2 regions of the Faecalibacterium sp. Marseille-Q4164 genome follow, and region 2 is predicted to be linked to the other one. Evidence: a T-box and tRNA genes for the amino acid it is inferred to sense, from the RefSeq annotation. Region 2 holds a T-box; the other holds one or more tRNA genes.
What was found. A T-box is a leader RNA that pairs with one kind of tRNA and senses whether it is charged. The one in region 2 lies ahead of tyrS (tyrosine--tRNA ligase), so its partner is inferred to be a tRNA-Tyr.

Region 1 (11,488 bases), on a different contig from region 2:
AGCTGGATGTGGGCTTTGAGGCCTTTGGCTACGATATCGACCCCGCCGCCGTGGCACTGGCCAATGCCAACGCAAAGCTGGCCGGTGTGGAAAAGCGCTGCCATTTTGAGGTGGCCGATGTCGCTGACTTTGCGGCAAAGCCCGAAGCCATCGTTCTGACCAATCCCCCGTACGGCGAGCGGATGAACACCATCGAGGGTGCCGCCAAGCTGGCCCGCACCCTGGGCCAGCAGATGGCCGAGCATCCCTGCGCGGGCCTGTACGCCATCACTGCCGATATGGAGTTTGAGAGCCACTACGGCAAGCGCGCCAACAAGCGCCGCAAGATGTACAACGGTATGATCCCCTGCCAGCTGTATATGTACTACGAGGCCCCCAAGTTTGAACACAAGGCAAAGCCGATGCCCAAGCAGGGCTTTGACGGGAAGCGTACCGTCGAGTTCAAGAAAAAGTAAACAGGAGAATAAAAAGACATGGACGGTCGGATGCGGCCTTATCTTCCGGAGCTTACCATCCGGGATTATAATATCTACCAATGGTATCTGCGGGGCGTGCAGTATCAGCTGAACACGACCTACGGGCTCTACTCGTGCAGTCTGCTGCAGCACAACGGGGTTCTGTTTGCACTGCTGTCAGACAGCTTGGCCGGGCGGGAGGCGACCTGCAAAAAGGTGCGCCTGCCCTGGACGCTCTGCTGGAGGCCGATGATGTGCCAGACCCAGGGCATCCGGCTGGCCGCGCAGGTGGAGGTGCTGCTGGGCTGGCATAAGCTGCAGGACCGCCGCTGTGACGAGCTGCCCTTCAAACAGCGGGTGAAGCGCACCATCGACCGCATCCTGCTCCGCCGCGCCTACGAAAAGGCCGTGCAGGAGAACCCCGCGCTGGAACGGCTGTTTGAACAGGAGCAGGAGCAGGCGATCGTTCAGATGAACCTGAACGCCAAGAACTACACCGAGGTTGCCGAGCCTATGAGCAACATCTACGGCGCGCTCTACTCCACGCTTGCCACCGATGAGAACAGCCAGCGCAAGAGTATGCGCTATATCGGCAGCTGCATCGGGCGGGTGTTCTACCTGCTGGATAAGGCGGGCCGTGTGGCCGATGACAAGCGGGCCGAGCGGTACAATGTGTATCTGGTCAATGGTGTCGAGGACCCCGGTGCTGCACTGGAAAATGCCCGGCGGCAGTCGCTGGCTGCGGCAAACGATCTGGTGCGCGCCTACGGGATGCTGGATGTCAAGCTGAACAAGAGCCTGATCGACAATATTATGATCCTGGGCCTGCGCCATGCGGTGGAACCGCTGGACCCGGAGAACCAGCCCGTGCGCTGGGAGCTGCCGTGAAGGCCCGCAAGAGCTGGGCTATGGCCTACTGCGGCATGGCTGCTGCCCTGAGCGTGGCCCTGATGCTGCTGGGGGCCGTGGTGCCGGTGCTGATGTTCATTGCCCCGGCGGTGGCCAGCCTGCTTATCGCTACGGTCTGCGTGGAGTGCGGCAGGACCATGGCCCTGACAGCCTACGGCGCGGTGAGCCTGCTCAGCCTGCTCTTTGTACCGGATAAGGAGGTGGCACTGGTCTTTGTGTTCCTGCTGGGGTATTACCCGCTGGTCAAGCCCCGGTTTGAGCGCATTCGTCTGCCGCTGGTGCGGGTGCTGTGCAAGCTGCTGCTCTGCAACGGTGCCGTGCTGGCCATGTACGGGCTGGTGCTGCTGCTGGTGCCTGCGGGCAGCATTTCGCAGGAGCTGAAGACCACCGCGCTGGCGGTCTCGCTGGCCACCCTTGCCATGGGCAACGTTGCCTTTCTGCTGTATGACCGGGCGCTCCACAACCTGCTGCAGGTGTATCAGCTGGTGTGGCGGCCGAAGCTGCATAAGATGCTGGGAAAAAGATAATGGGTCAAACCCCTCAGGCGGGCTTACGCCCGCCAAGGGCCCCCCTAATAGTGGGGCCCTTGGCATTTCGTAAAGTTTCCCTATATACACAAACTGTATTGCTCTGCCAAGGCCGCCCCTAGTAGGGGCGGTGTCATCCCGAAGGGATGACGGTGGGGTTTAATAGCAGGGCTTTGTCTAAGAGGATTCTAATTGAGAGGAGTGATGTCTACCACCAGTTGACACAAAGCGCCGGGCCACACGGGTGACAGCCGTGAGGGTGACGAGGAGAGGAATCATCGAAAAATTCGGCGGATGTTTCTCCGGCTGACCATGGGCTATACCAGCCGCAGAGAGGGGCAAAAATCGGCAGTGATACCGTAACAGATCCCCTCAAAGAAAGCCATACAAGAACATAAACTGTTACAGGAGGCTGACAGCTGTGCTGCGCGCGTTTTTTGCGCCGGGCTGTCGGCATGGAGGTGTTTTGTATGTGTGGCATTGTTGGTTATGTTGGAAAACGGAATGCACAGGATGTTCTGCTGGATGGTCTGGAAAAGCTGGAGTACCGCGGCTATGATTCCGCCGGTGTGGCCCTGGCTTTGGAGGGCGGCATCCGGGTGGTCAAGAGCAAGGGCCGTCTGGCTGAGCTGCGCAAGCGGCTGGCGGTGGAGGCTCTGGCCCGGAGCGGCTGCGGCATCGGCCATACCCGGTGGGCGACCCACGGGGAACCCAGCGATGTGAACAGCCACCCGCATTCCACGCCCCGGGTGAGCATCGTCCACAACGGCATCATCGAAAACTATGGTGTGCTGAAGGAGAGGCTCATGGCCAAGGGCTATACCTTTGAGAGCGAGACCGACACCGAGGTCCTGGTCAAGCTCATCGACAGCTGCTATGAGGGGGAGCCCCTCAAGGCTCTGCGTGCCGCCCTGGCTATGGTGCGGGGCAGCTATGCGCTGGCTGTCCTGTTCCGGGATTTCCCGGATACCCTGTTCGCGGTCAAGCGGGAGAGCCCGCTCATCGTGGGCTGGGGCGAAGAGGAGAACTTTATTGCGTCGGATATCCCGGCGCTGCTGAAATATACCCGCCGGTACAGCGTGCTGGAAGAGGGGGACATGGCGGTGGTGAACGCCGACGGCATCTGCTTCTACAATGAGTTCGCGGAGCCGGTGGAGCGAGAAGTTCTGACCGCCAACTGGGATCAGGAAGCCGCTGAAAAGGGCGGCTACCCGCACTTCATGCTGAAGGAGATCAACGAACAGCCTGCGGCCATCACGGCCACGGTGAGCCCCCGTGTGGAGAACGGTCTGCCCGACCTGCGCGTTCCTGAGCTGACGGATGAGCGGCTGCGCCGCATCGGCACGGTGCATCTGGTGGGCTGCGGCACGGCCATGCATGCGGGCATGGTGGGCAAGGCTGCCATCGAGGCGCTGGCCCGGGTGCCTGCACAGGTGGAGATTGCCAGCGAGTTCCGCTACCGGAACCCCATCCTGCGGCCGGAGGATCTGGTCATCATCATCAGCCAGTCGGGCGAGACCAGCGATACGCTGGCAGCCCTCAAGCTGGCCAAGAGCCGGGGTGTGCCGGTGTTGGCCATTGTGAACATGGTGGGCAGCAGCATTGCCCGCGCGGCGGACTATGTCATGTACACCTATGCCGGCCCTGAGATCGCCGTGGCCTCCACCAAGGCCTACATGGTGCAGATGTGCGTGCTCTACCTGTTCGCCCTGCGGCTGGCTTACGCCCGGGGAATGCAGACTGATGCCGAGATCCGCCGCCTGACGGCAGAGCTGCTCCGGGCCGGGGAGGTCATCAAGCCCCGCCTGGCCGATTGTGAGCAGATCAAGTATCTGGCCAGTCGTTTCGTCAATACCCAGAGCTGCTTCTTCATCGGCCGCGGGTTCGACTATTCGCTCTCGCTGGAGGGCAGCCTGAAGCTGAAGGAGATCAGCTATGTCCACTCGGATGCCTATGCGGCGGGCGAGCTCAAGCATGGCACCATCAGTCTGGTAACAGACGGCGTGCCGGTGATCGCCCTTGCCACCCAGAAGCAGGTCTACGAAAAGACCATCTCCAACGCCAAGGAGACCAAGAGCCGCGGCGCAAAAGTCCTGCTCTTCACCACCCAGGATGCCGTGGTGCCCGATGGCGTGGCCGACTATGTGGTGCGTCTGGATGACTACGACGACCTGCTGATGCCCCTGCAGCTCATCGTTCCGCTGCAGCTGTTTGCCTACTATATGGCTGTTCTGCGCGGCTGTGATGTAGATAAGCCCCGCAATCTCGCCAAGAGCGTGACCGTGGAATAACCGTAGAATCAGAAATCAAGCCTTGCCAAACCCGCCCGCTGGTGGTATACTATTTAGGTAACCGATGCTGGTGTGGCGCAATGGCAGCGCAACTGATTTGTAATCAGTGGGTTGCAGGTTCAACTCCTGTCACCAGCTCCAAAGAGACCTCAAAACGGAAAACGTTTTGGGGTCTTTTACTGTTATAGGAAGTGCTTTTATTGCGGTAAAACGCAGGAAAATAGAGAACGACAGAAAAAGAGAAAATCCGTGGAAAAAGTAGTTGACAAATGCCACTTCAGATGATAAAATATACAGGCAGTCAGCGATGACTGCAAATAGGATATGGGCGTGTTCCCGAGTGGCCAATGGGGACAGACTGTAAATCTGCTGCTTTTCAGCTTCGGTGGTTCGAATCCACCCGCGCCCACCAAACAAGAAAAATCCGAACCTGTTTCCGATTGGAGAAGGGTTCGGATTTTTCGTTTTCTTCGGGTACAACAATGAAGGCTCCCGTGGACGGCGCAAAACTCTGATGCCTTGTCATAGACCGTAAGCCGATAACGAGAATTGGAGGATGCGATTATGAAGTACGATGAAAGAGCCTGCAAGTTTAACATGGATACCGGGTGTGTGGAGTTGACTCTCCAAGATGGGAGAAAAATTTCCATCGGCTGCACCGGGGTCGATGATGCGCTGGACGTGACTATGGCACAGAGAGCGGAGTTGGACTACCTTATCTACAATGACCCTCTGGACTATGCCGATTTGATTTTGAATGGTGACCCGGAGAAATATTTGAAGAATGTGGCCGGGAGCCATGGGTTAGAAGATTAACTGAAAAATTTGAGTTTAGTGTTTACTAATCAACAAAATTGTTATATAATATAACAAAAGGAGGGCATCGCGATGATCTCGTATATTAAACTGAAAAATTTCAAGTCGTTCTCTGATGTCCAATTGGATTTAAGAGGCGCACATGGCATCCCTAAAAAGGTTGCGCTAATCTATGGCGAAAACGGATCAGGCAAATCGAACCTTATGCTTGCACCATTGTTTGTGTCCCAAACGTTTGAAACAATGCGAAAAGATGATAAATTGCCCGTTCTCGATGATTTAAACGGCATAGGTGACGAAGCTTTTCGAAACAAAATTATTTCTGAAATCCTTAAATTGCGCTTTGCTTCATTGGAAGACTTAATTGGAAAATATTGGACTATAGGAAATGAAAATCCTATGGAAATAGAAATCGGCTTTTTCCACAAAAATAAAAGTGGAAGATATCAAATGGTCTTTTCCAAAAATGCTGTCATAAAGGAAGAGTTATTCTATCTAGTCAAGCAAAGATCGGGTAGAATTTTTAGTATAACCCCTAAAAAAGTAACATTAAGTCCCTCTGTATTTGCTAATTTGAAATACAAGGAAGAATTACAGGAACTTATAAGTAAATATTGGGGAAAGCATACATTCATGTCGATTCTGTATGCAGAAGAAAAAAACAAGAATCAAAAATTTTTCAAAGAATCGATATCTAAGGAATTATACGATGTTCTAAGAATGTTCAAAAGACTAAATGTCCTGTATAAAGGCGGAAATCAGGAAACGGGTCGAATGGCTGTTCCTTTTAGGATTTTACAAGAATTAGATGCAGGAAATGTGAAAAATCCGGGAAGAAAGCAAAACAAGGAACTCTACGTTTTTGAAGATATCTTAAATCAATACTTCACGCAGCTTTATTCTGATATAAAGAAAGCTTACTATAAGTTTAAAAAGGAAGGTGATGGGTATAGGTACGAGTTATATTTTGACAAAGTCTGTGGAGGAAGCATCCGGTCGATTCCTGTTTCCTTGGAGTCAACGGGAACAAGAAAGCTTCTTGATGATTTCCCGATTTTTTTCACAAGTGCGATGGGACTAACAGCATTTGTTGATGAAGTTGATTCCGGTATTCATGACTTGCTTATGAATGATATTCTCCGCCTGTTAAAAAATGCGGTTGATCAAACAGACGAAGGGCAATTTATAGCAACTACGCATAATACGCTCTTAATGGATTCAGTTCCCGCCGATGAAGTATATGTTCTCAAGGCAGATGCTGAGGGAGAAAAAGAGATTGTCTGTATCTCGGACTATAGATTCCGTACGCAGAAGGCAAACAGTGTTAGACATAAATATTTGGATGGCTGCTATCAAGGAATCCCAGAAACTGGATACTTGGATTTTGCAGAACTTATTGATGAAGCTATGGAATTAAAAAGTCATACGCTGGAGGATAGCCAATGAAAAAGATGGAGCCATCTTATCAGCGATCAATGGTAATTGTCCATGGATTATCTGAACAATCAATTTGTTCAAATATTAAATCCAATTTAAGACTTCCACAGGAGATAATATCAAGAGATAACGGAAGATGCAGTATTCAAATCACAAGTTTAATGCCACTTTTAAATGATTCAAGATTTAAGGATTATAAATCTTTTATAAGAGCCTTTCCTAAAGTCGAACATGCCAAAAATCAGTTGAAAAACTTCCAATTGTTTATCGTTATGGATGTTGATGACTGTACTGAAGATGAGAAGAGAAAATTCAAAGATAAAAGTATGTTTGATGGACACTGGCTAAAAGATTATATTGTTCCAATTTATAATGATCCCAATCTTGAAGAAACGATGAAGAAAGCTAGTATACCAATCAATAAGAAAAAAGAGTATATCACGATCTTTCCTACAAGTCATGGTGATTTGGACATAACAGTTGCCGAAAAATTATACGAGAAATTAAAAAATTGTAATTGCACGAATATGGATGAGTATATAAAAACCTGCATTGAAAATGCGAGAGCGAATAGGTGCAATCGTTAAAGCATCGTATGATTTTCTATACGGAGTGTATCTTACACAAATCCATAAGCGATTGTAATATGTATAGCAGGGCGTTCCCTTTACTGGGAGCGTCCTGCTGTTTTTATGCGGCAACAGGCAAGGCTTGTAGTGCTTCCTGCTCTTTCAGCCATTCCTCATATTCACGCTGGCCTTCCTCACTGTTGAAAAACTCAACCATAGAGGGATAAAAGCAACGCGCAAGGGTCTTGATTGCTTCATCCGGGTAGCCGGATTTGTTTGACTTCTTCTTTTTGTTCAAATGGTATCCTCCGAAAATCAAAGTTCCATATCCTGCCCACGCTTACGGTTTTGCTGCGGCACATTCATGGTGTGCTCCTGCTTGGGGGCAAGAATCTTTTCCAGAAAGCCGCGCACCAGTTCGGGCGCACGGTGGAGAGCATCCAGATAGGGTTTCACGTCGTACCACAGGTCGTGGTACTTGTTGCTCCAACGAACGGCCTCTTTCTTGGCGGTGGAAAGTTCTTCTTTCAGGCGGCGGTTCTCCACATCCATCATATAGCCGTGGTCGGCTTGCTTTTTCAGCTTGGAAAACTCTTCTTCGGTCAGCGAATAGTTGCCGAGAAAGGTGCGCTTACCAATATAATCCAGATCGCGCGCATGAATGAGGGCTTCTTTTGTGAGCGTGACCTTTTTCTGCACAGCGGCAAGTTCCTTTTCGGTCTTGGAGAGGGTTTTGTTGGTTTGGGTGAGGTGCTGCTCTTTCTGGTCAATCTGGGCGGTCAGAGTGTCCAGTCGCTCCTGCTCCCGCTGGACTTTGAACTGGGTGACAGTCAGGTGTTCTTCGGTGCTGCCGCGCTCACCGCGCTCTACATCCGTGTACCTGGCATTGCGCATATAGTTGAAGAAATCGTCTTGCAGGACACTGTACGACTTCTTCAGCACGGGCTTGCCGTTCTTTTGCAAAACAGGCTTTCCGGCATCGTCCAGCAGGGGCTTGGATGCCCACTTCTTACTCCGGCTGACCTGCATGACGGTTTCCTTGACTGTGCCGACCAGCGCCTTGTCCTTGCAGCGTTTCGACCAGAGGATCTGCTTTTCCACCACAGGCACATAGACCACATGGAGATGGTAGTGGTAGACCTCCCGGCCTAATGCTTCTGTCATGGCACGGTTGATCTCATCGGCATGCATGACAGCCGAGAGGATATACTGTTCACCGCCTACGATTTGCACAGCAGCTTTGTAGGCATCCGCATAGAACTGCTTGGCGAACTCGTAGCCGCCGTGGTTGTCAAAGTAGGCTGAGTTGACATCAAAGACAAGTTCGCAGTAATGGGTGGCATCCGGCTTCAGGCCGCGCGTGGAAATGGCTCCAACGGCTTCCAGTTGGGCGAACAGGTCGGTGTAGCTGGCGGTTGGCTTTTTGAAGTGGACGTTCCATGAGGTGCGCTGGGGGATAATGTCGGGGTTTCGATAGCTGTCCTTTTCGCGCTCGTTGTGCTGCTGGGTGTTACCAACGGCCTTATCCGAAACGGCGAGGTTTCGGACACTTGTGCGGTCAATACCATCATTTCTTGCCAAAGGGCATCCCTCCTTTCAAGGGGTACTGTTTAACACTCTTACTCATAATGCAGATGGTTTTGCTGATAAACGATAAAAATATATTGATTTTCAATTTAACGTGTGCTATTCTAAATGTGAAATCAAAGGGGGATGCAATATGGGTAAGAATGATTTTCGGGTTGATACAACTTCTTCCGAGAAAAAGACGTTTTTCAAAAAGAAACAAACACTTCTCGGACTGGCATTCTTACTGACTGTTCCGCATATGTTCAGTGCAGTGATTCTTCCTATTCAATGGCTTTTGGGTGCAAGGCATGGAGTGGTTCTTAATGTCACTTCCATTGCATCGCAGGAACTGTATTTCCTTGTAATGACGATTGCCGGAATCTCTGTTTTGAAGATGATGCTTAGTGATAAAACTTTTTCTAAAACGCTGGTTCAATGCACTCGTCTTGAAGGCTATCTTATTGCGGTTGCATCTGTGATATTTCCACTTTTACCGGGATATCAAGCGTCTGGTTCGACCTTTTTCTTCTGTGATTCAGTATTGCTGTTGCCTGGAGTACTTCTGATTATCATGGCTGAGTTGTTGAAAGAAGCTGTTGCGATGCAGAAGGAATTGAACGAAGTTCTTTAAGGGGATAAGAATGGCAATCATACTACGATTAGACCGCATTATGGCAGACCGAAAGATTTCCTTGACAGAACTTTCTGAACGTGTTGGAATCTCTATGGCGAACCTCTCAAATCTAAAGACCGGAAAGGTTAGAGCAATTCGTTTTTCTACACTGGATGCAATTTGCCGGGAGCTTCATTGTCAGCCGGGAGACATTTTAGAATACGATGAAACATAGAAGGAGTCGGGACAGGTACATTCCGTTATGCGGCTTTTCTTTAGGCGAACAGCTTGTTTGCGGTGGGGAGATGCACTTCTTTGGAAGTGTAATAACCCACTATGACACTTTCATCCCTGCGGTCTGCAAAGTGTAGTGGGCTCTCCGAGGGGGAACGTCTCCTGCGGGAGAGTTAATCAAGTTCACGTTTGCGAAGCAATGAAAGCCCCAGTGGGGCTTTTAAGTGACCGAACGGTCTTGCGCCAGCAAGATGGAGGGGCCTCGCCCCGACAAGTTCGCACAATGCGAACTTGATTGCTCCGTACGCATCTGAAAAAATTGCGTACAGACTTCAAATAACCTGTACGGTTCGTACGACGTACGGAAATCCAAAATATAAACGATAGCACGTTTTAATCTGCTTCAATTCGCCGTACAGATGCGTACAAGTACAGACCGTACAGGTTGTACGAACTTCTTCCGCGAAAAAATGCACTTTTTGCGGGCAGGGGTGGACAAGCGGCTCGATGCATGCAAAACCGCGCACCCTGCGGCCACCGGGCAGGGCGGTGTTATATACTGCACCAGAGTACCCCAAAGTGGGGACTCTGGTGTTTTTTGCTTCCTGCCTGAATATACGGAAAATTTTGCAGGAAAGGCGAAAAAGCGGCAGAACTGCAACGGAAAAAGAAAAAAGCCCTTACTGGTTGCAGATTTGCAACAGCAAGGGCAGAGGGGAAACCGTATATTGAACAAAACGGCAGAGCGTATTATAATGAGGAAAAAGCTCAAAAAGGAGGGCCGACCACATGGCACAGGAATATCTGCCCGCACCATCCAACATCCGTCTTGCGGACTTGATGAAAGAACACAACATCAGCCAACCAGAGCTTGCCAAGGAGATCGGCTGCTCCAAGAGCACCATCAGCCGCTTCATCAGCGGTGCGAAAGGAACCCTGACCCATGAGCAGGTGCTGAGGATTGCAAGGCTGTTCAACGTGTCTACGGATTTTCTGCTGGGAGAAACCAACATCCCCGACCGCAAAAATTACGACATTGCCGAACTGGGCTTGTCCGTTGAAGCCGCAAGGAACCTCTACACAGGGCGTGTCAATACAGAGGTGGTCAATCTGCTGCTGGAAAACGCACGCTTTGCAGAGCTTACTTACCGCATAGCGCAGTATTTTGATGATACCTTTGCGTCTGGTATTGCGGCACAGAACGCCATGCTCACGACATTGAGCACCCTGCTGCGTACAAGGGTCAAGACCCCGGAAGCAGCCAAAGCCGCAAAGGACATCAGCCTTCGGAGAAAGCCAGTATACCAAGGTGATCTTGATGATATCGAGATGTACTTCATGGCGGCGGTCAAGGAAATCAAAAAGGGGATCGGGAGCCATTACGCCGAGCAGGAAGCCATGAGCAAGAAAGTGGCAGAGAAAATGTTCACCGAATTGACCAAAGGGCAGGATGTGCAGCACCCAGCGATTACGGCAGAGCAGTTGACAGATGCAATGTTGGACAGCGTTTCGGGTATGGAAGGAGCTACGCCGGAAGCGCTGGAACAGCTGCGGAACGGTCTGTTGGGAATCTTGCAGTCTGCCGCAGAGCAGGAAAACGCCCATGAAGCAGACGAATGAACGGCTTTGTGCGCTGGCACAGAAAGGCGATGCTGCCGCGTTGGACAGCTTGATTGACAACAACAAGTCCTTTATTGGCAAGGTGGCAAATGACCTTTTCCGCAGCATGAATCTGGCACAGTCCGGCCTGAACCTTGACACGGACGATCTGAAACAGGCGGGCAATCTGGGCTTGTGGAAGGCCGTGCCGAAGTTCGATGCAGCGCGCGGCATGAAGTTCCTGACCTACGCAGCTCCTGCCATCCGCAACGCCATGATGGACATGGTGCGGGATGCCTTTGCCGCTTTTGAGCAGCGGATGGTGACGGAGGACAAGGACGGCGTCTGCTACCAGCGCGTTTCGCTGGACGATGTTCTGCCGGGAGAGGAACAACTGCGGCGCATTGAAGCCATAGCCGACCCTTATGCCATGCAGCCGCAGAGCATTATAGAGGAACAGGAATCGCGC
Region 2 (11,488 bases):
CTGAAATCTGCGATCCAGAACAGCAAGGCTATGGTGCGCAGGGCAATGTATCATTCGACCATGTTTGAGGATATGGGCTTCCACTATTATGGTCCTTTTGATGGTAACAATGAGCCGGAGCTTGAAGGAATCCTGCGCGATATCCACAGGCAGCCCGGCCCCCATTTCCTACATGTCGTGACCAAGAAAGGCAAGGGCTATGCCCCGGCTGAGAGCAACCCCGGTAACTTCCACGGTGTTTCGACCTTTGATCTGGTCAACAGCATCCCAGACCCTGAGGTGGCTCCCAAGGAGTCTTTCTCGACGGTGTTCGGCAATGTCCTGAACAAGGAGGGCGCGGAAAACCAGAAGATCTGTGCCATCACGGCCGCAATGAAGTATGGTACGGGCCTGCAGTTCTTTGCACACACCCACCCCAAGCGCTTCTTTGATGTGGGCATGGCAGAGCAGCATGCTGTGACCTTTGCAGCGGGCCTTGCCAGCCAGGGAATGCTGCCGGTAGTCTGCATCTACTCCACCTTCCTGCAGCGTTCCTATGACCAGATCATCCATGATGTGAACCTGCTGAAGGAGAATGTTGTCCTTGCCATCGACCGTGCCGGTTTTGTTCCGGCAGACGGCGAGACCCATCAGGGAATCTTCGACCCGGCCTTCCTCAGTCAGGTGGGGATCCCTGTCTATTCGCCCTCCAACTATGCCGAACTGCGGCACTGGCTGCCCATCCTGCTCAGTGATGAGATGCAGGGCCCCCGGGCAATCCGGTATCCCCGCGGTGGTGAGAGCGTAGCACTGGCGCAGTTTGGCTGTTCCGGCAGGGAATATGACCGGCTCTATACCGCCCCTGATGCCAAGGCTGTAATGGTCAGTTACGCCGACGAAGTCGAGGATGTGCTGACTGCGGCGAAGCTTCTGGGCAAAGAGAACGTTCCCTGTGATGTTTATAAGCTTGTAAAGATATATCCCTTTACACCTGAGCTTATTTCTGAAATTTCAAGATATGACGTTGTTTTGTTTGCGGAGGAATGCGTAGCCTGCGGCGGCATCGGTGAGCATCTGGAAATGGCTCTGCAGAAAGCAGGCTGGCAGGGTGCTTATATCCACCGTGGTGTGGAGGATGTGCGTCTGCCCCATGCGACGGTTCCGCAGATCAAGCAGAGCACCGGCCTGGATGCTGAACATCTGGCACAGGCCATCCGTACATGGAAAGGAGCAGAATCTTGAAGATTCGTTTGGATCAATATCTGGTTCAGCATGGTCTGATCCAGAGCCGTGAGCGCGCCAAGGCGATGATCATGTCCGGCGTGGTCTTTGTCAATGAACAGAAGGTAGACAAAGCCGGTGAGATGATCAAAGAGGATGCCAAGGTGGAGGTGCGCGGCCATGATATCGGTTATGTCAGCCGCGGCGGCCTGAAGCTGGAAAAGGCGATGCAGTGTTTTCCGCTGACCCCCAAGGGGAAAGTCTGCATGGACATTGGCGCATCCACCGGCGGCTTTACCGACTGTATGCTGCAAAATGGGGCAGTCAAGGTCTACGCAGTGGATGTGGGCTACGGTCAGCTGGCATGGAGTTTGCGCACCGATGAGCGAGTGGTCAATATGGAGCGCACAAACATCCGCAACGTGACCCTTGACCAGCTGGCAGAGCCAATCGAGTTTTTCAGTGTAGATGTCTCTTTTATCTCGCTGCATCATATTTTCCCGGTGGCGCAGGCCATCACCACTCCGGACGCTATGGGTGTCTGCCTGGTCAAGCCTCAGTTTGAGGCTGGCCGCGAAAAGGTGGGCAAAAACGGCGTTGTCCGTGACCCTGCCACCCACCGTGAGGTGCTGCACAATGCCATGGGCTATGCTGCTGCCAACGGCTTCAAGGTCTGCGGACTGGATTTCAGCCCCGTCAAGGGCCCTGAGGGAAACATTGAATATCTGATGTTCGTTCAGAAGAGCGATGAACCCGGTGCGCTGGATGATTCGGTTGCTGAACAGGTGGTGGTATCCAGCCATTCTACGCTGGACCGCTGAACCATAATCCATAAAATCAGGGAGGGCGCGGACGATGACCGTCTACATTTCCCCAAACCCCGGCAAGGCTATGGCCTACGGCATTTCCCAGCGTGCGGCGCAGATCCTGCTGACCCATGGGGCACAGGTGCTGATGCAGGACGGCCTGCAGGCCGAGTGCATGACCATGGGCGTGGAGTATCTGACCCAGAAGGAATGCCTGGAACGGACGGATGTCATCCTGACCATCGGAGGAGATGGCACCATCCTGCATGAAGCCAACCTCTCACTGGAATACAGAAAGCCCATTCTCGGCATCAATCTGGGCCGGTGCGGCTTTCTGGCTACCTGTGAGGTCGATGAAATGGAAGCCAAGCTCTCCGCCGTAGCCCGGGGTGAATATTTTCTGGATAACCGGATGCTGCTTTATGTCCGTGTGCTGGGGGATGACAGCTGGGAGGGCCATGCCCTGAATGATGTGGTTATGACCAAGGGCCGCCTGCAGCAGGCAGTGGATTTCAGCATCTATTGTGATGATATCCTGGTGGAGCATTACCGGGGCGATGGTGTCATTGTGGCAACGCCCACCGGCTCCACCGCTTATTCTCTGGCGGCAGGCGGGCCGATCCTTGATTCTCAGACCAAGGGCATCGTTGTCACACCCATCTGCCCCCACAGCCTTGCCAGCCCGGCCATGGTTTTTGCGCAGGAGCGCAAGATCAACCTCTGTGTGGGCCAGGTGGCAGATGAAGAAGTTTTTATCAGTTGTGATGGGAATGCGGGCTATTCCGTAAAAGCCGGAGCCACCGCGGAGGTGCGGCTGTCTGATCAGGTCGTGCAGCTCATCACCTTCAGCAAGGCCGACCAGTTCCAGGCCATTGACCAGAAACTGCGCGGCAGACGATGACACAAACACAACGAAGGGAGAAGATCACATGGGACGCACCAGCCGAGGGGATAACAAAAGCAAGCAGCAGCGGCAGCAGACCATCCTGCGTCTGATCCAGGAGAATCCCATCAGCCGACAGGAGACTCTGTTGGAGTACCTGAGCAAGGAAGGTTTTGATGCCACACAGGCGACCATTTCCCGCGATATCCGGGAGATGAACCTTGTCAAAGCTGCCACCACCACCGGCTACCGCTATGTTTCCAGCCACAGCGAGGCACTTAACCCCAAGATGCAGGCCCGGTTTGAGACCATCTTCCATGAATCTGTCCTGGGGGTGGACTTTGCGGGCCATGTGGTGCTGGTAAAGTGCTACTCTGGCATGGCCAATGCGGCCTGCGAGGTGTTTGACGCACTCAAGTGGAAAAATGTGGTCGGCACCCTTTCTGGTGACGATACCTTTCTGATCGTGGCCCGCTCAGAGCGGGACGCAAAGACCATTTGCACCGAGCTTGGGCATTACATCGGGCAGAAATAAAGGCAGGAGAGAACGAACATGTTGAGCAGTCTGCAAATTGAAAATGTTGCAGTCATCCAGAAGGCCAACGTGCATTTTGAGAAGGGCCTGAATGTCCTTACCGGCGAGACCGGTGCGGGCAAATCTATCCTGATCGACTCCATCAATGCCATTCTGGGCAACCGCACCTCCAAGGATCTGGTGCGCACGGGGGCTGCAAAAGCAGTCATCCGGGCGGCATTTGATGATGTTCCGCCTGCAGTGCTGGACAGCCTGGAAAAGGCAGGATATGAGCGCTCAGAAGCGCTGACCCTGAGCCGTGAGATCACTGCCGAGGGCAAGAGCACCTGCCGCATCAACGGAATGCCTGCCACAGCAGCCATTCTGCGGGAACTGTGCGGTGGGCTCATCAACATCAACGGCCAGCACGATTCCGTAGGCCTGTTGAACCCGGCCCGCCATGAGGGTATCCTGGATGCCTACGCCCAGAACGGGGCGGTGTATCAGGAGTATTATGCTGTTTACCGGGAGCTTATCAAGGTCAAAAAGGAGCTGGATGCCATCATCACCGATGAGGGTGAAAAACAGCGAAAGATCGATCTGCTGAGTTATCAGGTACAGGAGATCGAGGATGCCAGCCTGACCGCAGGCGAAGAGGAGACGCTGATGGCCCGCCGTAAGGTGCTGGCAAATGCCTCCACCATCCGGGAGCGCATCTCCCAGAGCTATGCGCTGCTTTCGGGCGGAGATGATGCCCCGGGTGCCGTTGATCTGCTGGGGGAAGCCTCCAATGCGATCGATGGAGCCGCCCAACTGGACAGCGGCCTTTCTGCTGCCGCCGGACAGCTGCTGGATCTTTATTACACCGCAAAAGACCTTTCTGCTGACCTGATCGGGCGGCTGGAGGGCTACGAGACGAATGATGCAGAGCTGGATGAGATCGAACAGCGGATGGATCTGATCTACAAGCTCAAGCGAAAATACGGTGATACTGTGGAAGATATCATCGCCTTTGGACAGCAGGCAAGGGAAGAGCTGGACCGCATCCAATTCTCACAGGAGCGGACAGAGCATCTGCAGGCTGAAAAGCATCGGCTCTATGTACTTGCCCGGGATAAGGCCGAGGTGCTGACCCAGACCCGCCTGAAAGCCTTTGAGGAATTGAACAGGCGCATCTCCGGCACACTGGATTTTTTGAACATGCCCGGTGTCCGCATGACCCTGCGCCATACCCGCGGCCCGTTGGCCAGCCATGGCCAGGACAGCGTGGAGTTTTATATTTCCACAAACCCCGGTGAGGATCCCAAGCCGCTGGCAAAAATCGCTTCCGGCGGTGAACTGAGCCGTATCACGCTGGCAATCAAAAATGCCATGGCCGATAAGGACGCAGTGCCTACGGTCATCTACGATGAGATCGACAGCGGCGTATCCGGCAAGGCGGCCAGCCGCATCGGTGAGGTGCTCAAACAGAGCGCAAAAGATCACCAGATCCTCTGCATCACCCACACAGCGCAGATCGCTGCACTGGCCGACTGCCATCTGCTTATCCAGAAGAATATCACGAATGAGCGAACCTATACCGAGATCCACCCGCTGGATACCGAGGGAAGAGTGGACGCACTGGCGCATATCATTTCTGGTGACCATGTCACGGAGCTTTCCCGTGCCAATGCCAGAGAGATGCTGGGGCTGGCCGAGCATGAAACCGGTGATTGACAACCCTGCTGATTTGTGCTAAACTGATTTTTGTTGAAAGACGTTGAAGGGAACAAGTACCTTGTTAGTGTCTGCCCAGAGAGACCCCGGTTGGTGCAAGGGGTGTGCAGAACAACAGGGGAAATACCTCCCGGAGTTGCAGGCTGAATGCTTTGGCTAGTAGGCTGTGCCGCGTGCGAGCGTTACAAACGCAGGAGTGTATCCCATCTCTGTGGGGCGCACTCGTGAGGCCGTTTCCGTGAGGGGGCGGCAAACAGAGGTGGTACCGCGATTTTCTCGCCCTCTGCCAAATTCATTTTTGGCAGGGGGCGTTTTCTTTTGTCCTCTGCCCGATAAAACAGGAGGATAATCCCATGACCCTTTACGAAGAACTGCAGGCTCGCGGTCTGGTAGCCCAGATCACCGACAATGAGATCATTGACCTCATCAACAACGGCAAGGCCACTTTCTATATTGGCTTTGACTGCACTGCAGACAGCCTGACTGCAGGCCATTTTATGGCCCTGACCCTGATGAAGCGCTTGCAGATGGCTGGCAATAAGCCCATTGCCCTGATCGGCGGCGGCACCACCATGATCGGTGACCCCTCTGGCCGTACCGATATGCGCAAAATGCTGACCAAGGAGGATATTGCTCACAATGCAGCCTGCTTCAAGAAGCAGATGGAGAAGTTCATCGATTTTTCTGAGGGCAAGGCTCTGATGCTGAACAATGCCGACTGGCTGCTGAACCTGAATTATGTTGAGCTGCTGCGTGATGTGGGTGCCTGCTTCTCCGTCAACAACATGCTCCGCGCCAAGTGTTATGAGCAGCGCATGGAGAAGGGCCTGTCCTTCCTTGAGTTCAACTACATGATCATGCAGAGCTACGACTTCTACTACATGTTCCAGCACTACGGCTGCAATATGCAGTTCGGCGGCGATGACCAGTGGAGCAACATGCTGGGCGGCACTGAGCTGATCCGCCGCAAGCTGGGCAAGGATGCCTACGCGATGACCATTACTCTGCTGACTGATTCTCAGGGCAAGAAGATGGGCAAGACTGCAGGCAATGCGGTCTGGCTCGACCCCAACAAGACCAGTCCCTTTGAGTTCTACCAGTACTGGCGCAATGTCGGCGATGCTGATGTGATGAAGTGCATCCGGATGCTGACCTTCCTTCCGCTGGAGCAGATTGATGAGATGAGCACCTGGAAGGATCAGCGTCTGAACGAGGCCAAGGAGATCCTGGCCTACGAGCTGACCAAAATGGTGCACGGCGAGGAAGAGGCTGAGAAGGCCCAGAACGCTGCCCGTGCCCTATTCAGCGGTGCTGCCGACACTGAGCACATGCCCTCCACTCAGCTGACCGAAGCGGATCTGACCGATGGCTCCATCGGCATTCTGACTCTCATGGTCAAGGCCGGTCTGGCCGCTTCCAACGGCGAGGCCCGCCGCCTGGTTGTGCAGGGCGGTGTCCTGGTGGATGGTGAAAAGGTGGGCGCTCCCACTGTCAGCTTTACCGCTGATCAGCTGAAGAACGGTATCGTCATCAAGAAGGGCAAGAAGATCTACCACAAAGTGACTCTGTAATCTTTTAGAACCAGCGTATGATAAAAGCCCGGCGGCATCCGATTTTGGATGCCGCCGGGCTTTTTACGTTTGTGTAATGTTTATAGAGAAGGGCACTTACAGCCCAAAGGCCTTCTTCAGCACATCGTAAGCGGAGTCCTCGTTCTCACTACGCACCAGCAGAGAAATATCCAGATCGCTGGTGGTGATGAGCAGAACCTCGATGTCAGCCATGGCCAGTGCGTTCAGGGCCCGGGCAGCTACACCGCAGCTGGTGACCATGTCCTCACCGAAGAGGTTCAGCTTGGAGTAACCAACGCTGATCAGCGGGGAAGCCTTGGCATCCTTGTCGAGATTGGCGGCAGAAATGGCCTTCATCACCAGTGTCAGATCACTGGCAGATGCGGTAAAGCTGAAATCAATGTTGGTACCGTGAGGGGCGCTCTGACTGATCATATCCACCACAACGCCGGTATCGGCAAAGATCTGCAGGTAGCGGGCCAGGCTGTTGCCCTTGAACTCCACATCCTGCACACTGATCATCATCAGGCTGGGCTCAATGTTGATTTTGGAAACACCATACATAATGAACACTCCAATCTGCCCCAAAGGGCTGCAAATTCAGGCGAGCGCCAAAAACGCGCTGTTGATGTTGGTCTGTAATACGTTCTGGATGTACTCTATCCCAAAGCTGGGGTAGGCGGCCCGGACACCGTGCGCCTGCGCCAGCTCCGGCGTATATTCCTGGAAGAGGTAGGTGCGGACGTTGGATTTACCGGCATCATAGTGGGTCACGGTGGGATGTAATTGCGGGGAAGCGACAACGCAGTAAACGCTGCCATCCGGGTCCGTCGTCTTGTTCAGCTCCAGTGTCAGGATGGCACCGATGAGCTGATCCGGTTTGCTCTGGGTGCTGAGGAAATTTCCCAGGGAATAGGCTACAAAGGTCTGGCGGCCATCCACAGAGATCTTCCACTCGGCATCCTGCACCACATGAGGGTGCGTGCCCAGAATAACATCCGCACCCCAGTCGGAAAGCTGCTGGGCGAGGTCCCGCTGGGTCTGGGTGATCTTGTGGCTATCCTCCACGCCCCAGTGAACTCCCACCACCACAAAATCGGCCAGCTCACGCGCCCTGCGCACCTGCTGTTCCATCACGTCCCGCTGGCTGGTGTAGATGACATTGGCCGTCATTGCACTGCTCTGCGGGATGCCATTGGTGTGGTCGGTGTAGGAGAGGTAGGCGATCGTCACACCGTTCACCGTCTGCAGGGGGATGGTGCCATAATCGCTCTCTCCGTACCACAGGCCGGTCGTGACCACATCTTCCGGCATCTCGTCCCAGAACCGCAGCGTTGCTGTGATACCTTTGGCACCTTTATCGTAGGTGTGATTGTTGGAAAGACTGAATACCCGGATGCCTGCCCGGTAAAGAGCCTCTGCGCATTCACCGGGGGTAGAAAAGCAGGGATAGGTGGAAGGCTCCAGTTCCTTGCTGCAGAGCGTTTCCTGGTTGATCCAGTTTACATCCTGCGCGGCATAAAAATCCAGCAGGTGCTCGTAGCAGTAGTCAAAATTATAACGCTGGCCTTCCGCTGCCCGGCGGGCTGCTTGTTTATAGATGGGAGCATGGATCAGATTGTCCCCGGTGGCCGAAAAACGCAGTGTGGTTGTAACAGGCTGCGGTTCCGGTTCGGGCGGGGGAACGCTTTCAGCGGTCGAAGGCTCGTCCTCAAAGGGGCCAAGCACGATGCCGGGAGTCTGGAAGCGCCAGAAGCCAAAGCAGGCCAATGCCGCACCAGCCACCAGCAGCACTCCCATCATCCTCAGAAAAACGGGTTTTCGTTTTCGCCGGTTCTGCAGTTCGTGCCGCGAATGTCGTTTCGTGGATGCAGCGTGTCTTGCCTGCTCCATTCCGTCAGCCCTCCTGCCGCTCAAAATGGTGGAAGACGCAGAGACCTTACAGCTCTGCGATCATGTTACCCATATTGTACAGGCCCGGCTCCTTTTTTGCAAGATAGACAGCAGCATTTATTGCGCCATTTGCAAAAACACTGCGGGAATATGCAGTATGCTTGAGAGTGATGACCTCGTCCGGACCGCAGAACAGCACCTCGTGGTCGCCCACGATGCTGCCTCCGCGCACAGAGCTGATGCCGATTTCCTTCGGGTCGCGCTTCTGGCGCACAGAGGAACGGTCGTAAACATAATGATATGCGCCGTTGTTCTCTTCGTTGATGGCATCGGCCAGCATCAGGGCAGTGCCGCTGGGGGCATCCAGCTTGTTGTGGTGGTGCTGCTCCACGATCTCCACATCATAGTCTGCACCCAGAATGGCCGATGCACGCTTGCACAGCTCCGACAGCAGGTTGATGCCGATGGACATGTTGGCGCTCTTGAACACGGGCACAATGCGGGACAGCTGCACCACCTTCAGCTGCAGCTCTTCGGAAAGGCCAGTGGTGCAGACCACGATGGGCATCTTGTGTGCTTCGCAATAGGTCAGTGCCTTTTCCACAGCAGCAGGAGCGCTGAAATCAATGATGACATCGCCCTTGCCGTCCAGCTTTTCCAGACTGTCGTATACGGGGATGCCGTTCTGTTCACCGTCCTGCTGGTCGATCCCGGCGACCACGCGGCAGTCACTCCGGTTTGCAATCATCTCGCAGAGGGCGTGACCCATCCGGCCGCCAATGCCCTGAATGATAATATCCGTCATTTTTGTTTCCTCGTTTTCTGTTGTAACGGCAAATGCCCGGGAGGAACCAATTCCACCGGGCATTGTGCGTTGTTTCGTTTATTCCCGAATCAAACCTTCGGCCTCCAGTGCCTGCTCGATCTTCTCCTTGTGGGCATCACTGGGCTCGACCAGCGGCAGACGGCAGGAACCGGCCTCCCAGCCCAGCACATTCATGGCGTACTTGACAGGGATGGGATTTACTTCGCAGAAGAGTGCATCCGCCAAGGGCAGGATCTCCAGCTGCAGCTTGCAGGCAGTTTTGGTGTCGCCCTCAAACCATGCCTTGCAGCAGTTGTGCACCAGCTCAGGCTTGACATTGGAGACCACACTGATGACACCCTTACCGCCCAGAGACAGCAGGGGAACCACCTGATCATCGTTGCCAGAGTAGATGTTCAGCTCGTCACCGCACAGCTGAGCGATCTTGGCCACCTGAGAGATGTTGCCGGAGGCCTCCTTGATGCCGTTGATGAGCGGATTCCGGCTCAGCTCCAGCGCTGTCTCGGGGGTGATGTTCAGGCCGGTACGGGAAGGCACATTATACAGGATAACAGGGATGCCGCCCGCCTCGGCCATAGCGGTAAAGTGGGCCACCAGACCTGCCTGCGTGGTCTTGTTGTAATAGGGGGTCACAAGCAGCAGGGCATCGGCACCGCAGGCAGCAGACTTTGCTGCCAGTGCACAGCCGTGATCGGTATCATTGGAACCAGCACCCGCAATAACAGGCACCCGGTGATTGACCGTCTCGACCGTAAACTTGATGGCGGCCAGCTGCTCCTCATCGGTCATGGTAGAGCATTCGCCGGTAGTTCCGCAGATCACAATAGCATCGGTGCCCCGTGCAATCTGATCTTCAATGATGCGGCCCAGCTCATCAAAGTTGATGCTGCCATCTTCGTACATGGGGGTGATGATCGCCACCGCCGCGCCGGTAAAGACAGGATTCTTCATAGTATAAAACTCCTTTGTACGCTCCGTCAGGAATGTGTTGTTCAGTCAAAATAGCCCTTTGCTGCCAGCAGCTCAGCCAGCAGCACGGCACCGCCGGCAGCGCCGCGCAGGGTGTTGTGGCTCATGCAGGCGAACTTGTAGTCAAACAGGGTGTCCTCGCGCAGGCGGCCGATGCAGACAGCCATGCCGTTCTCTGTGTTGCGATCCAGCTTGGGCTGAGGACGATCGGGCTCAGTGAAGTAGTGCAGGAACTGCTTGGGTGCACTGGGCAGGTTCAGCTCCTGTGCAGGGCCGCGGAAGTTAGCCCAGGCCTCGAGCATCTGCTCCTGGGTGGGCTTTTTGTCAAAGCTTACAAATACGGCAGCGGTGTGGCCGTCAGAAACGGGGACACGGAAGCACTGCGCAGTGATCGTGGGCTTCTCGGCGTTGACGATCTGATCGCCCTCGATGTGGCCCCACAGCTTCAGCGGCTCGCGCTCGCTCTTCTCTTCCTCACCGCCGATGTAGGGGATGACGTTATCTACGATCTCGGGCATCCGGTCAAAGGTCTTGCCTGCACCGGAAATGGCCTGATAGGTGCAGACCAGAGCCTTGTTGACACCAAACTCCTTCATCAGAGGATGCAGGGCAGGCACATAGCTCTGCAGGCTGCAGTTGGACTTGACCGCAATGAAGCCGCGCTTGGTACCCAGACGCTTGCGCTGGGCAGGGATGATCTCAATGTGGTCCGCGTTGATCTCAGGCACGACCATGGGCACATCCGGGGTAAAGCGGTTTGCGCTGTTGTTGGAGACCACAGGGCACTCGGCCTTTGCGTAAGCCTCTTCCAGTGCCTTGATCTCGGCCTTGGGCATATTGACTGCGCAGAAGATGAAATCGACCTGAGAAGCGACCTCTTCCACCTTGGCGGCATCCAGCACGACCATCTTCTTGACGCTCTCGGGCATCGGGGTAGTCATTGCCCAGCGGCTGCCAACGGCCTCCTCATAGGTCTTGCCTGCGCTGCGGCCGGACGCGGCCAGCGTGGTCAGCTTGAACCAGGGATGATTCTCAAGCAGGGTCACAAAACGCTGCCCCACCATGCCCGTTGCGCCAACGATACCAACTTTATACTGTTTTTCCATTTCC

Region 1: it has a tRNA-Tyr gene. The T-box ahead of tyrS (tyrosine--tRNA ligase) is inferred to sense a tRNA for this amino acid. The anticodon was not compared.

What each region holds. Positions count from the first base shown of each region.
Region 1 covers NZ_JAFREJ010000007.1:7,709-19,196, reverse strand. Annotated here, with positions in the region: gene J3352_RS08325 (class I SAM-dependent RNA methyltransferase) at 1-455, shown strand, start outside; gene J3352_RS08320 (DUF5685 family protein) at 474-1,343, shown strand; gene J3352_RS08315 (hypothetical protein) at 1,340-1,891, shown strand; gene glmS (glutamine--fructose-6-phosphate transaminase (isomerizing)) at 2,362-4,182, shown strand; tRNA gene J3352_RS08305 (tRNA-Thr) at 4,249-4,323, shown strand; tRNA gene J3352_RS08300 (tRNA-Tyr) at 4,509-4,594, shown strand; gene J3352_RS08295 (DUF6061 family protein) at 4,747-4,998, shown strand; gene J3352_RS08290 (ATP/GTP-binding protein) at 5,071-6,444, shown strand; gene J3352_RS08285 (hypothetical protein) at 6,441-7,022, shown strand; gene J3352_RS08280 (hypothetical protein) at 7,126-7,302, opposite strand; gene J3352_RS08275 (plasmid recombination protein) at 7,320-8,585, opposite strand; gene J3352_RS08270 (DUF2975 domain-containing protein) at 8,725-9,204, shown strand; gene J3352_RS08265 (helix-turn-helix transcriptional regulator) at 9,215-9,421, shown strand; gene J3352_RS08260 (helix-turn-helix domain-containing protein) at 10,210-11,040, shown strand; gene J3352_RS08255 (sigma-70 family RNA polymerase sigma factor) at 11,024-11,488, shown strand, end outside.
Region 2 covers NZ_JAFREJ010000001.1:404,142-415,629, forward strand. Annotated here, with positions in the region: gene dxs (1-deoxy-D-xylulose-5-phosphate synthase) at 1-1,221, shown strand, start outside; gene J3352_RS01945 (TlyA family RNA methyltransferase) at 1,218-2,021, shown strand; gene J3352_RS01950 (NAD(+)/NADH kinase) at 2,056-2,907, shown strand; gene J3352_RS01955 (arginine repressor) at 2,936-3,424, shown strand; gene recN (DNA repair protein RecN) at 3,443-5,119, shown strand; T-box leader at 5,154-5,406, shown strand; gene tyrS (tyrosine--tRNA ligase) at 5,473-6,690, shown strand; gene J3352_RS01970 (ACT domain-containing protein) at 6,787-7,254, opposite strand; gene J3352_RS01975 (CapA family protein) at 7,291-8,583, opposite strand; gene dapB (4-hydroxy-tetrahydrodipicolinate reductase) at 8,630-9,388, opposite strand; gene dapA (4-hydroxy-tetrahydrodipicolinate synthase) at 9,467-10,360, opposite strand; gene asd (aspartate-semialdehyde dehydrogenase) at 10,402-11,484, opposite strand.